Regions from separate parts of the Chryseobacterium sp. GTID13 genome, predicted to be linked through region 1. Evidence: riboswitches for the same ligand, from Rfam matches in the RefSeq annotation. Region 1 holds a riboswitch; each other region holds the start of a gene.

Evidence for each region. Region 1 has a riboswitch for S-adenosylmethionine ahead of N4G44_RS00875 (TonB-dependent receptor plug domain-containing protein). Riboswitches for the same ligand answer to the same signal wherever they lie in the genome.
Region 2: it holds a riboswitch for S-adenosylmethionine, as region 1 does, so the genes downstream of both, N4G44_RS04240 (SusC/RagA family TonB-linked outer membrane protein) here and N4G44_RS00875 (TonB-dependent receptor plug domain-containing protein) in region 1, are expected to answer to the same signal.
Region 3: it holds a riboswitch for S-adenosylmethionine, as region 1 does, so the genes downstream of both, N4G44_RS04945 (alpha/beta fold hydrolase) here and N4G44_RS00875 (TonB-dependent receptor plug domain-containing protein) in region 1, are expected to answer to the same signal.

The regions. Positions count from the first base shown of each region.
Region 1 covers NZ_JAOCMB010000002.1:177,000-180,285, reverse strand. The annotation lists gene N4G44_RS00880 (alpha-amylase family glycosyl hydrolase) at 1-1,198, shown strand, start outside; SAM riboswitch class I at 1,301-1,409, shown strand; gene N4G44_RS00875 (TonB-dependent receptor plug domain-containing protein) at 1,507-3,286, shown strand, end outside.
Region 2 covers NZ_JAOCMB010000002.1:851,371-854,656, forward strand. The annotation lists gene N4G44_RS04235 (hypothetical protein) at 1-836, shown strand, start outside; SAM riboswitch class I at 1,097-1,193, shown strand; gene N4G44_RS04240 (SusC/RagA family TonB-linked outer membrane protein) at 1,277-3,286, shown strand, end outside.
Region 3 covers NZ_JAOCMB010000002.1:979,748-983,033, reverse strand. The annotation lists gene N4G44_RS04950 (ACT domain-containing protein) at 1-279, opposite strand, end outside; partial or broken gene N4G44_RS04945 (alpha/beta fold hydrolase) at 281-1,218, opposite strand; SAM riboswitch class I at 1,277-1,383, opposite strand; partial or broken gene N4G44_RS04940 (MGH1-like glycoside hydrolase domain-containing protein) at 1,570-3,286, shown strand, end outside.

The DNA.
Region 1 (3,286 bases):
CTGCTCTGAAAACGATGAAACCTGTACCAATGCTTACCAGCAGGACAGGGTAGATATTATGAAGAATTATGCTGACAAGCAGTGGGCAATAGACCCGAATTCCTACATGATTTTCGAGCATTTAGGAACAGATGCAGAAGAACAGCAGTGGGCGAATTACAGAATTGCCGAAGGAAAAGGAGTAATGCTTTGGAACAAACAGACTGATCCTTACAACCAAAACACAATGGGCTACAAGGAAAACAGCAACTACGACAGGATGAATCATACCCTTCACGGCTTCACTAATATGTCTGCGGTGGGTTATGGAGAAAGTCATGATGAAGAAAGATTAATGTTTAAAAACCTTGCGTATGGTGCTTCTAACGGAGCTTACAATGTAACTAACCTGAATACGGCCCTTGAAAGAATGAAAACTTTCGGAGCCACATTCTTTACGATTCCCGGTCCGAAAATGATCTGGCAGTTTGGAGAGCTTGGCTATGAATTCAGTATCAACCGATGTGCAGACGGTACGATCAGCAGCGGATGCAGAACCGATGAAAAGCCTGTTGCCTTTACTTTAGGATATGATACCAATGCGAACAGAAAATCAGTGTATGATACCTGGGCCAAAATTATCAATATCAGAAATACTTATCCTGTTTTCAAATCAAAAACATATAGTGTAGAATCGAATAACCTTGCGAATGATCCTGAAGGTTTAATTACAAGGATTTATGTATATGACAATTCAATAGCAGGCGTGAAGAACATCGTTGTTTTGGGCAATTATACTACTTCTGCACAGAATGTAGTTCCTTATTTTCCTTATACAGGACAATGGCAGAATCTGATGGATAACTCTGTTTCCACTGTTGCCTCTACCACTGCTCCTATTACACTGCAGCCGGGTGAGTTCCGTATTTTTGGAAATTATGCAGGAGCCTTGTCAACATCTGATGTGAATGCGGCTAACAAACTATCCCTTCAGATTGCAGATAATCCTGTAAAGAACGGTTTGGCAAAACTCGTTTATCACAAAGTTAAAAATGGGGAAATTTCCATTTTTGATATGAGCGGGAAGAAAATAGATTCGTTCAAGCTTAATAATGAAAGTGGAACCTATGAACTGAAAGCCAGTTATCCTCCGGGAACCTACCTGGTTCATCTGAGGTCTGAAACAGGCATGGCCATCCAGAAGATGATCATCAAATAAAAAAAGAGGGATAATGATAGATTGTCCCTCTTTTTTATTGACAGCATAGAAAATATAAACCTCTTTTTTGAAAATTAAAAATATTAGTCTACTTTTGCAGTAGATTTATCAAGAAAGGTGGAGGGATTTGGCCCTATGAAACCTTAGCAACCTGCACGGCTCTAAAAAGTGTAAAGGTGCTAATTCCAACCCGGTATGGGGAAGATGAGAAAAGTCAATATTCTGACAGTAATTCCATTTCTTGAAGTCTTTTATAGCTGCGGATGAGGTCCGTGGGAAATATTTATGATTAATTTACAAGGACAAAGATGAAAAAATTAAGCCTGTCTGTTATCCTGCTGGGAGCTGTTTTGGTTAATGCCCAGGAGCAGGAAAAAGGAACCCAGATCGAAGATGTAATTATTGTAGGAAACCGGAATGCCAAAAGAACCAAACTGGAAACACCGGTTCCCGTAGATGTTATCAATATAGAAAAACTACAGAAATCTGCCCCGCAGACGACAGTTCAGGATCTTCTGAATTATGTGATTCCTTCCTTCAATTCCGTAAGACAGTCAGCTTCCGACGGAACAGAACATATTGATCCGGTGACTTTGAGAGGAATGGGCCCTGATCAGGTATTGGTGCTCGTCAATGGAAAAAGAAGACATACCACTTCACTGGTCAATTATCAGAATACAGTAGGGAACGGATCTGTCGGGACAGACCTCAGCACGATTCCGGTAATTGCTATTGACAGGATTGAAGTGCTAAGAGACGGAGCCGCTGCACAATATGGTTCCGATGCCATTGCGGGAGTGGTAAATATCATCCTTAAAAAAGATATCGGAGCTTCGGCAACAGCATCCTACGGAATCAGCGGAAGAAATGACGGGGAAACCTACCAGGCCGGAATCAACTACGGATCTTCCCTCGGAAAGAAAGACAGCTATGTGAATCTTTCATTACAATTAAGCCACAGAGGAAAAACCACCAGAACCCAAAACCACGATCTTGATATCTTCGGAAGTAATTTTGCGTATGAGTTTGCAGATGATCCGAAGGCAGCAAGAGCAGAAGACGACAGGATTATAAAAGAAAGAGGGCTCAACCGGGATGATTTTAATTTCCAGATCGGAGACGCACAGATCAGGCAGGCCCAATTGTTTTTTAACTCCGAATATCCGTTCAGTGATAGCTTTAAACTGTATTCCTTCGGAGGTTTCAGCATTAAAGAAGGAAAAGGCTTCGGTTTCAGGAGGTTGCCGGGAGAAACAGATAATGTGGTGGCTGCTATTTACCCAAATGGTTTTCAGCCTGTTCTGGGATCGCAGGTGTACGATTTTTCTTATGCCGTGGGAGCCAAATATAATGTCAACAATTGGCTGCTCGATTTAAGCAATACATTCGGAAGCAATACCTTCAATTATAATGTAGACCATACCAACAATGCTTCATTGGGGGTAAAATCTCCTACAAGTTTTTATGCAGGAGCACACAGTTTCCTTCAAAATACTATTAATCTTGATGTTTCTAAGAATATCAATCAGTTTAATGTAGCCTTTGGAGGAGAATTCCGTTTTGAACAGTATCAGATCAAACCGGGAGATGAAGCCTCTTACACCCGCTATGATATCAATGGAAATCCTGCAGTTCCGGGATCTGAAGTGGAGGGAAACGGAGGCTCACAATCTTTTATTGGTTTTTCGCCGGATAATGCACTGAAAAAATCAAGACATTCTACAGCCGTTTATGCAGATGTTTCCTATGATTTAGCTAAAAAATTAAATATAGACCTTGCAGGAAGATTTGAAAATTATTCAGATTTCGGAAATACCTTGAACGGCAAGCTGGCAGTGAGGTACGAATTCATAAAAGACTATGCAATACGGGCAGCTGTAGGAACCGGTTTCAGAGCCCCATCCCTTCAACAGCAGTACTTTAATAATTCCTATGCGGATATCTCCACTTCCGGATTAGGAATCGTCACCAAAGGAATTTTCAGGAACGACAGTGATGCGGCCAGAGCCCTGGGATTTGATAAGTTAAAACAGGAAACTTCCGTCAATGCAAGTGCAGGATTTACTTTGAAACCTGCCAGCCGTTTGT
Region 2 (3,286 bases), 670 kb from region 1:
CATTTAACAATGGCTCTCTTGCTCCCGGAACTTTAGGCTCTATTACCTGTAACGGGGTGACGCTTTCACCGGGAACTTATACTGCCGGAACACCTTATACGGGAACAATGACTGTTCCCTATACCGGAGGGAACGGTGGAGTTTATGCGGCACAGACTGTGGGACCTGTAAACGGGCTTACTGCAACACTGGCTGCCGGAAATTTCAATGTAGGTTCGGGAATTCTTAGCTATACAGTATCGGGTGTGCCTACTGTTTCCAGTCCTACACTTACCACCTTTGCAATCAACATCGGTGGACAGAGCTGTAGTGCAACGGTGGGAGCAGGAGCAGTAATTGCTCCTGGGGAGCTGGTATATTACCATTCTTCAATTCCGCGCAAAACAGCATCATTTCTTTTAAGCCAGTTTCTTAATGATCTTCCGGTAATCAACAATACTTTCAGGGTCGATGCTTTTATTACTGCTCCCAATGCATTTGATTCCAGTGGCGCGAGTACGAATTTTGATCCCCGTCTCTACAATATCACTGCAGCCAATGCAAAAGTATGGGTTTCTGAAGTATCTACCCATACCGGTGACTCACATGGAGCCAATCTGTTAGTCTTTCCAAATAATTATGCTCAGTTTGATGATGGCGTATATCTTACTTATGGTAGAAACGAAACGGTAACTTTTGACATTACTACTGCGGATAACAAATGGTATAGAGTTTATTATGCACTGCGTATAGATAATAAATCTTTCACCAGTGCTGGTAATGGTAATACTACTACAGATTCAAACAACTTAGATAATACATTGGAAGTCTTCGTATCCATTCAGAGACTGTATTAAATGATTTAAATTTGATTGCAACATAGAATGACGCTAACAGCGTCATTTTTTATTTTCCGATACTTATTAGAATAAAATATTAATTCAAGTATTATTAATGATATTTCTCATATTTAACAATTATGTAATATTTGTAAGTGCTTATTTATTGGGGTTTTAGATGAAATTTAAGTTAATTTTTGAAAATATTTCATAATAAAATTTAAAGTCTACTTGTTTTGTGGACTAATTGTTTTTAGATTTGCAGACATATTTCGATCGGCTTATAAAGAAAGATGGAGGGAACTGACCCTGTGAAATCTTAACAACCTGCCCAGAGCAAGGTGTTACATTCAGCCTATAAAGGAAAAATAAGCACTTGGTTTATCGTATTGAGCGATGCCCTTTGCTGTCTTTTCCGCAAAGGGTATTTTTTAAATATATGATAAATAAAATTGATTATGATTAGTAAAAATTTAATTAATTCTAAGGTTTGGGTTCCACCTGTTGCTATATTTTTCTTAGGAATAATGGGCGTACAGGCTCAGACCCAAACTAAGAAAGATACGGTTAACGAAAAGGAAATCGATGAAGTGGTTGTCATTGCTTATGGTAAGGCTAAAAGAACAAGTTATACCGGTTCAGTAGCTACCATATCCAGTGATAAAATCAACAATAGGCCGGTTACCAATATTACAAAAGCGCTGGAAGGGCAGGTTCCGGGGATCCAGGCAGTAAGTGCCTCCGGACAGCCGGGTTCTACCGCTTCTGTACGAATAAGAGGAATTGGCTCTATAAGTGCTTCAAGTGATCCATTGTATGTGGTAGACGGGATTCCTTTTGACGGAAACATCAATTCCATCAGCCCTAATGATATTGAATCCATCAGTGTTTTGAAAGATGCCACCGCAAGTTCATTATACGGTTCAAGGGGAGCTAACGGAATTATTATCATCACAACAAAATCCGGTAAGAAAGGAGAATCCAGGATCAATTTTAATATCAGCCAGGGATTTTCCAACAGAGCGGTAAAGGATTATAAGCAGGTAAGCACCGATCAGTATTTCCAGCTTTATTGGGAAGCATTGAGAAACGGTTATAAATCGGGGCAGATCAGCTCACAGCAGGCAGCACAGATGGCGAGTGATAACCTGACAACTGCTTTGGGAATCAATCCTTACGGAGCCGGTTTTCCCAACCCGGTAGGGACAGACGGAAAGCTTGTTCCTGGAGCAAAAGCTTTGTGGAATGATGACTGGAGAGATATTCTTCAGAGAACAGCTTCCAGAAGCCAGGTAGATTTTGATATCAGCGGAGGCAGTGAGAAAAGCAATTATTTCTTTTCGTTAGGATATCTTGACGATAAAGGAATTGCCATTGAATCCGGATTTCAGAAATTTTCCACGAGGTTAAAAATTAATTCAGAAGTAAAGAAATGGCTGAATGCAGGGGCCAATTTAAGCTATACCAACAGTATCCAGAATGCGCCGCCATCTTCAGACTCGAGAACTGACAATATCATCAATGCAGCCAGGGTTATTCCGTCTTTCTATCCGTATTATGAAAGAAATGCAGATGGAAGTTATGTGTTGGATGCAGAAGGAAACCGGGTTTATGATTTCGGGAAATACAGACCTACCAGCGCATTGCAGAACCAGAATGCTGCAGCAACATTACCTTTGGACAAGAACGAAAATAAAGAGGACAACTTCTCCGGGAAGGGTTTTCTAGAGTTTATTTTCCTTCCGGAACTGAAATTTAAAACCAGCTTTTCCGTTGATCTGGTGAATTATAACGGTCATTACTACTCTAATCCGCTTCTCGGGGAAGGAAGTGAAATTGGAGGTTCTGTAACGAAATCCAACAGCAGAACATTATCTTATACCACCAGTAATATTCTGACTTTTGATAAAAAGTTCGGAAAACACCACTTGAATGTTCTGGGAGGGCAGGAGTTCTACAAATATGATTATCAGACGATATCCGGCTCCAGAAGCCAGTTTTCTCTTCCTTATTATTATGAGCCTGATGCAGCTGCTTTATTGGGGAGCTTTAGTGGTAACAGTGACAAATTTTCTTTGTTGAGTTTTCTGGGAAGAGCGGAATATGATTTTAATAATACTTACTTTTTATCATTATCCGGAAGGGCAGACGGTTCTTCAAGGTTCTTTGCTGATAACAGATGGGGGAAGTTCTGGTCAGTGGGAGGTTCATGGAAAATTTCAAATGAAGATTTTATTAAGGATTTAAATATATTCAATCAGCTGACTCTGCGTGCCAGCTATGGTGGCCAGGGGAATGATAAATTACGAAGACCTAACGGATCCTCTCTGTACTATGCCTACCAGGAATTGTATAAATTTTATAATAACCTGGGTGAGCCGGGAACAGTCCTGGAAAAAGTACAGACCAATGATGTGAAATGGGAAACCAATCTTAATTTAAACGTAGGTCTTGAATTTGCTGTTCTT
Region 3 (3,286 bases), 800 kb from region 1:
ATTATTAATGCTGTAAATCTGTGAAACTTTGCCTGACTTTCTTTCGGCTTCAAATTCATCAATCAGGCAGGTAACTGCTTTTTCTGCATCCGCTTCATTCACCAGGATAGATATCCCGTTTTCAATAGCCTGCTGAGAGATCACTCCCACACTTATGCGTGCCAAAGTAAGCGCCTTAAAAATTCTTCCGTCGATCCCGATTTCACCCAGGAAATCTTCTCCTTCAAATTTGATAATTGATCTGTTCTTTAAAAACTTTATTTCGTTAGCATTTCTCATTCTACAAAATATTTTTTATGATTGTATTTAATTGTTTATATTCCATCAGGAAGGCATCATGCCCGTGAATTGACTGTATTTCGTGGTAAAAAACCTCTTTGTTTTCCTCTTTCAGCTGCTGAAAGCACATTCGGATTTCTGATGCCGGGAAAAACAGATCGGTGTCTACAGCAATAAGGTGCATTCGGGCGCTGATCTTTTCTTGTTGCTTTTTTCGGTATTGATATTCATCAGCAAATGATTCATTAGCTTATAAGCTTTCAAACTAAATCTTTCGTTTAATGAATTTCCGTGATAAACGAGCCAGTCTTCAGATTCTAATCTCTGTTTTTCCGGATCGTATCTATTTTGAAATCTGTCGTTTAAAGATTGAGGAGTTCTGTAGCACAGCATCGCATGGATTCTTGCTTTCTGCAGAGGTTCATCATTTCCGTTTAAGAGGAATTTCTGAACCAGGCACTGTGCATGAAGCCAGTCGTGGGTTTTGGAATCGCAGGCAATGGGAATAAAAATTTCCGCCAGCTGCGGCTGCTTGGCAAGCATTTCCCATGCAATTCCACCTCCGAGAGAGCCTCCGATAATGGCGTATAAATTTTTGATATATAAAGTTTCAAGACCTTTCAGGAATATTTCAGCAATATCCGAAGGGGTGAAATCTTCGTATTCGTCAATTAAAAAGTCATCAAATCCGTTTCCGGGGATATTGAAACACAGAACAGTATACTTATTGGTATCAATGACCTGATTTTCTCCGATCAACTGCTTCCACCATCCTTTTTCTCCGGAAACATTTGAATTTCCGGTCAAAGCATGATTGACCAGTATAACGGGAGCTGAAAACAAGTCTGGCCCGAAGATCTGATAAGTCAGCGGGATATGGTATTCCTTTTGGGAATGGGTTTGATACGAAAGATTAATATAGTTTAGTTCTGTTTTCAATTCTATTATTTTAATACAATTGAAAATGCCACAGGAAATGGCTGAAAAGAACTTCAGTGAGTTATCTGTCCAAAATAAATTGGTAGAACGTAGCACCTTCTCTGCTTGCACAAAGGGTTGCTAAGGTTTCATAGGGTCTAATCCCTCAACCTTTCTTGATAACATTTTCAATATTTGAATGAACGCACTGCAAAGATATGTTTTTTCTTTTAATTTTTTCAAAAAAAATATTTAATATCAAAAAAACCAGTAATAGTAAGTGTTCCAATAGTATATTAATAATTATTCAGATGGAAAGAATTGGAATTTTTTTTCAAAAAAACTAACTTCGTATTTGAAAAGTGATGAAATATGACTGTTGAAAAAGAAAGATTACAAGATTCCAAATGGAAAAACTGGGGGCCATACGTCAGTAACCGGCAATGGGGAAATGTACGTGAAGATTACAGCCCGAACGGAAATGCCTGGAATTATGCCAACCACAATACCGCAGAAAGTTATACTTACCGATGGGGTGAAGAAGGGATTGCGGGGATTTCCGATGTGAAACAGATTTTCTGTTTTGCCTTTTCCTTTTGGAACAAAAAAGATAAGATCATAAAAGAGCGTTTTTTTGGATTAAGCAATCCTCAGGGTAACCACGGGGAAGACATCAAAGAAATCTTTTATTATTTAGATAATACACCTACGCATAGTTATATGAAAATGGTGTACAAATACCCTATCAATGCATTTCCTTATGATGATATTGTTGCGGAGAACGGCAGAAGAAGCAAAAAGGAACCTGAATATGAGCTGTTTGATACAGGAATTTTTGACAATGATGAATATTTTGATATTTTCATTGAATACTGTAAAGGCGACCACAATGATATTCTTGCAAGGGTAACTGTTCATAACAGGAGTAATGAGGATGCTCCCATTGTCCTAGCACCAACTGCCTGGTTCAGAAATAACTGGAAATGGGGATATAACACCTATAAAGGCCAGATGAATGCTGCGTATGACGGATGCATAGATGTTAACCATGACAGTATTTCAATCAAAAAGTTCTATTCAAGAAACAGGGCTGCCCAGAGTGCTTTCTGCGAAAATGAAACCAATACACCTAAACTATATGGCGCTCCTTATCCGGGTAATACCTATTTTAAAGACGGAATCAATGACTATATCATTTATGGAAGCAATACGGTAAATCCGGAAAAAAGAGGTACCAAAGCTTCTTTTATCATTGATGAAATGGTAGGCGCAGGACAATCCAAAGTTTTTGATTTCAGGCTGTGTCCTGATGAAACTGATGAGCCTTTTGAAAATTTTGACGAAATTTTCAGCACAAGAATTGCCGAAGCAGATGAATTCTACAGCGAAGTCCAGAGCGAAACAACGAATGAGGATGAAAGGAATGTTCAGCGGCAGGCATTTGCAGGCCTTCTGTGGAATAAGCAGTTTTATCATTACAACGTAGGAAAATGGCTTAAAGGTGATCCGAATCATGAAGCTCCGAGAAATTTTAATGAGTATGTAAGAAATACAGAGTGGAACCACCTTCACAACAAGGACATTATTTCTATGCCCGATAAGTGGGAATATCCCTGGTATGCGACCTGGGATCTGGCATTTCACTGTGTTCCTTTTTCTATCATTGATGCGGAATTTGCCAAAGGTCAGCTTTTACTTTTAACCAAAGAATGGTATATGCATCCGAACGGCCAACTTCCTGCCTATGAATGGAATCTGAGCGATGTGAATCCACCGGTACACGCATGGTCCTGCTTCAGGGTTTTCAAAATTGATGAAAAACAAAATGGCAAGCCTGATCTTTTATTCCTTGAAAAAGTATTCCAGAAGCTTCTCCTGAATTTTACATGGTGGGTGAACCGGAAGGATAAAAACGGTAAAAATATTTTTGGCGGCGGTTTTCTTGGTCTGGATAATATCGGGGCTTTCGACCGAAATATGGTACTGAAGGACGGCCAGCATCTTGAGCAGGCTGACGGAACGAGCTGGATGGCAATGTATGCTCTCAATATGATGCGCATTGCTATGGAACTTGCCCAGTATTATCAGG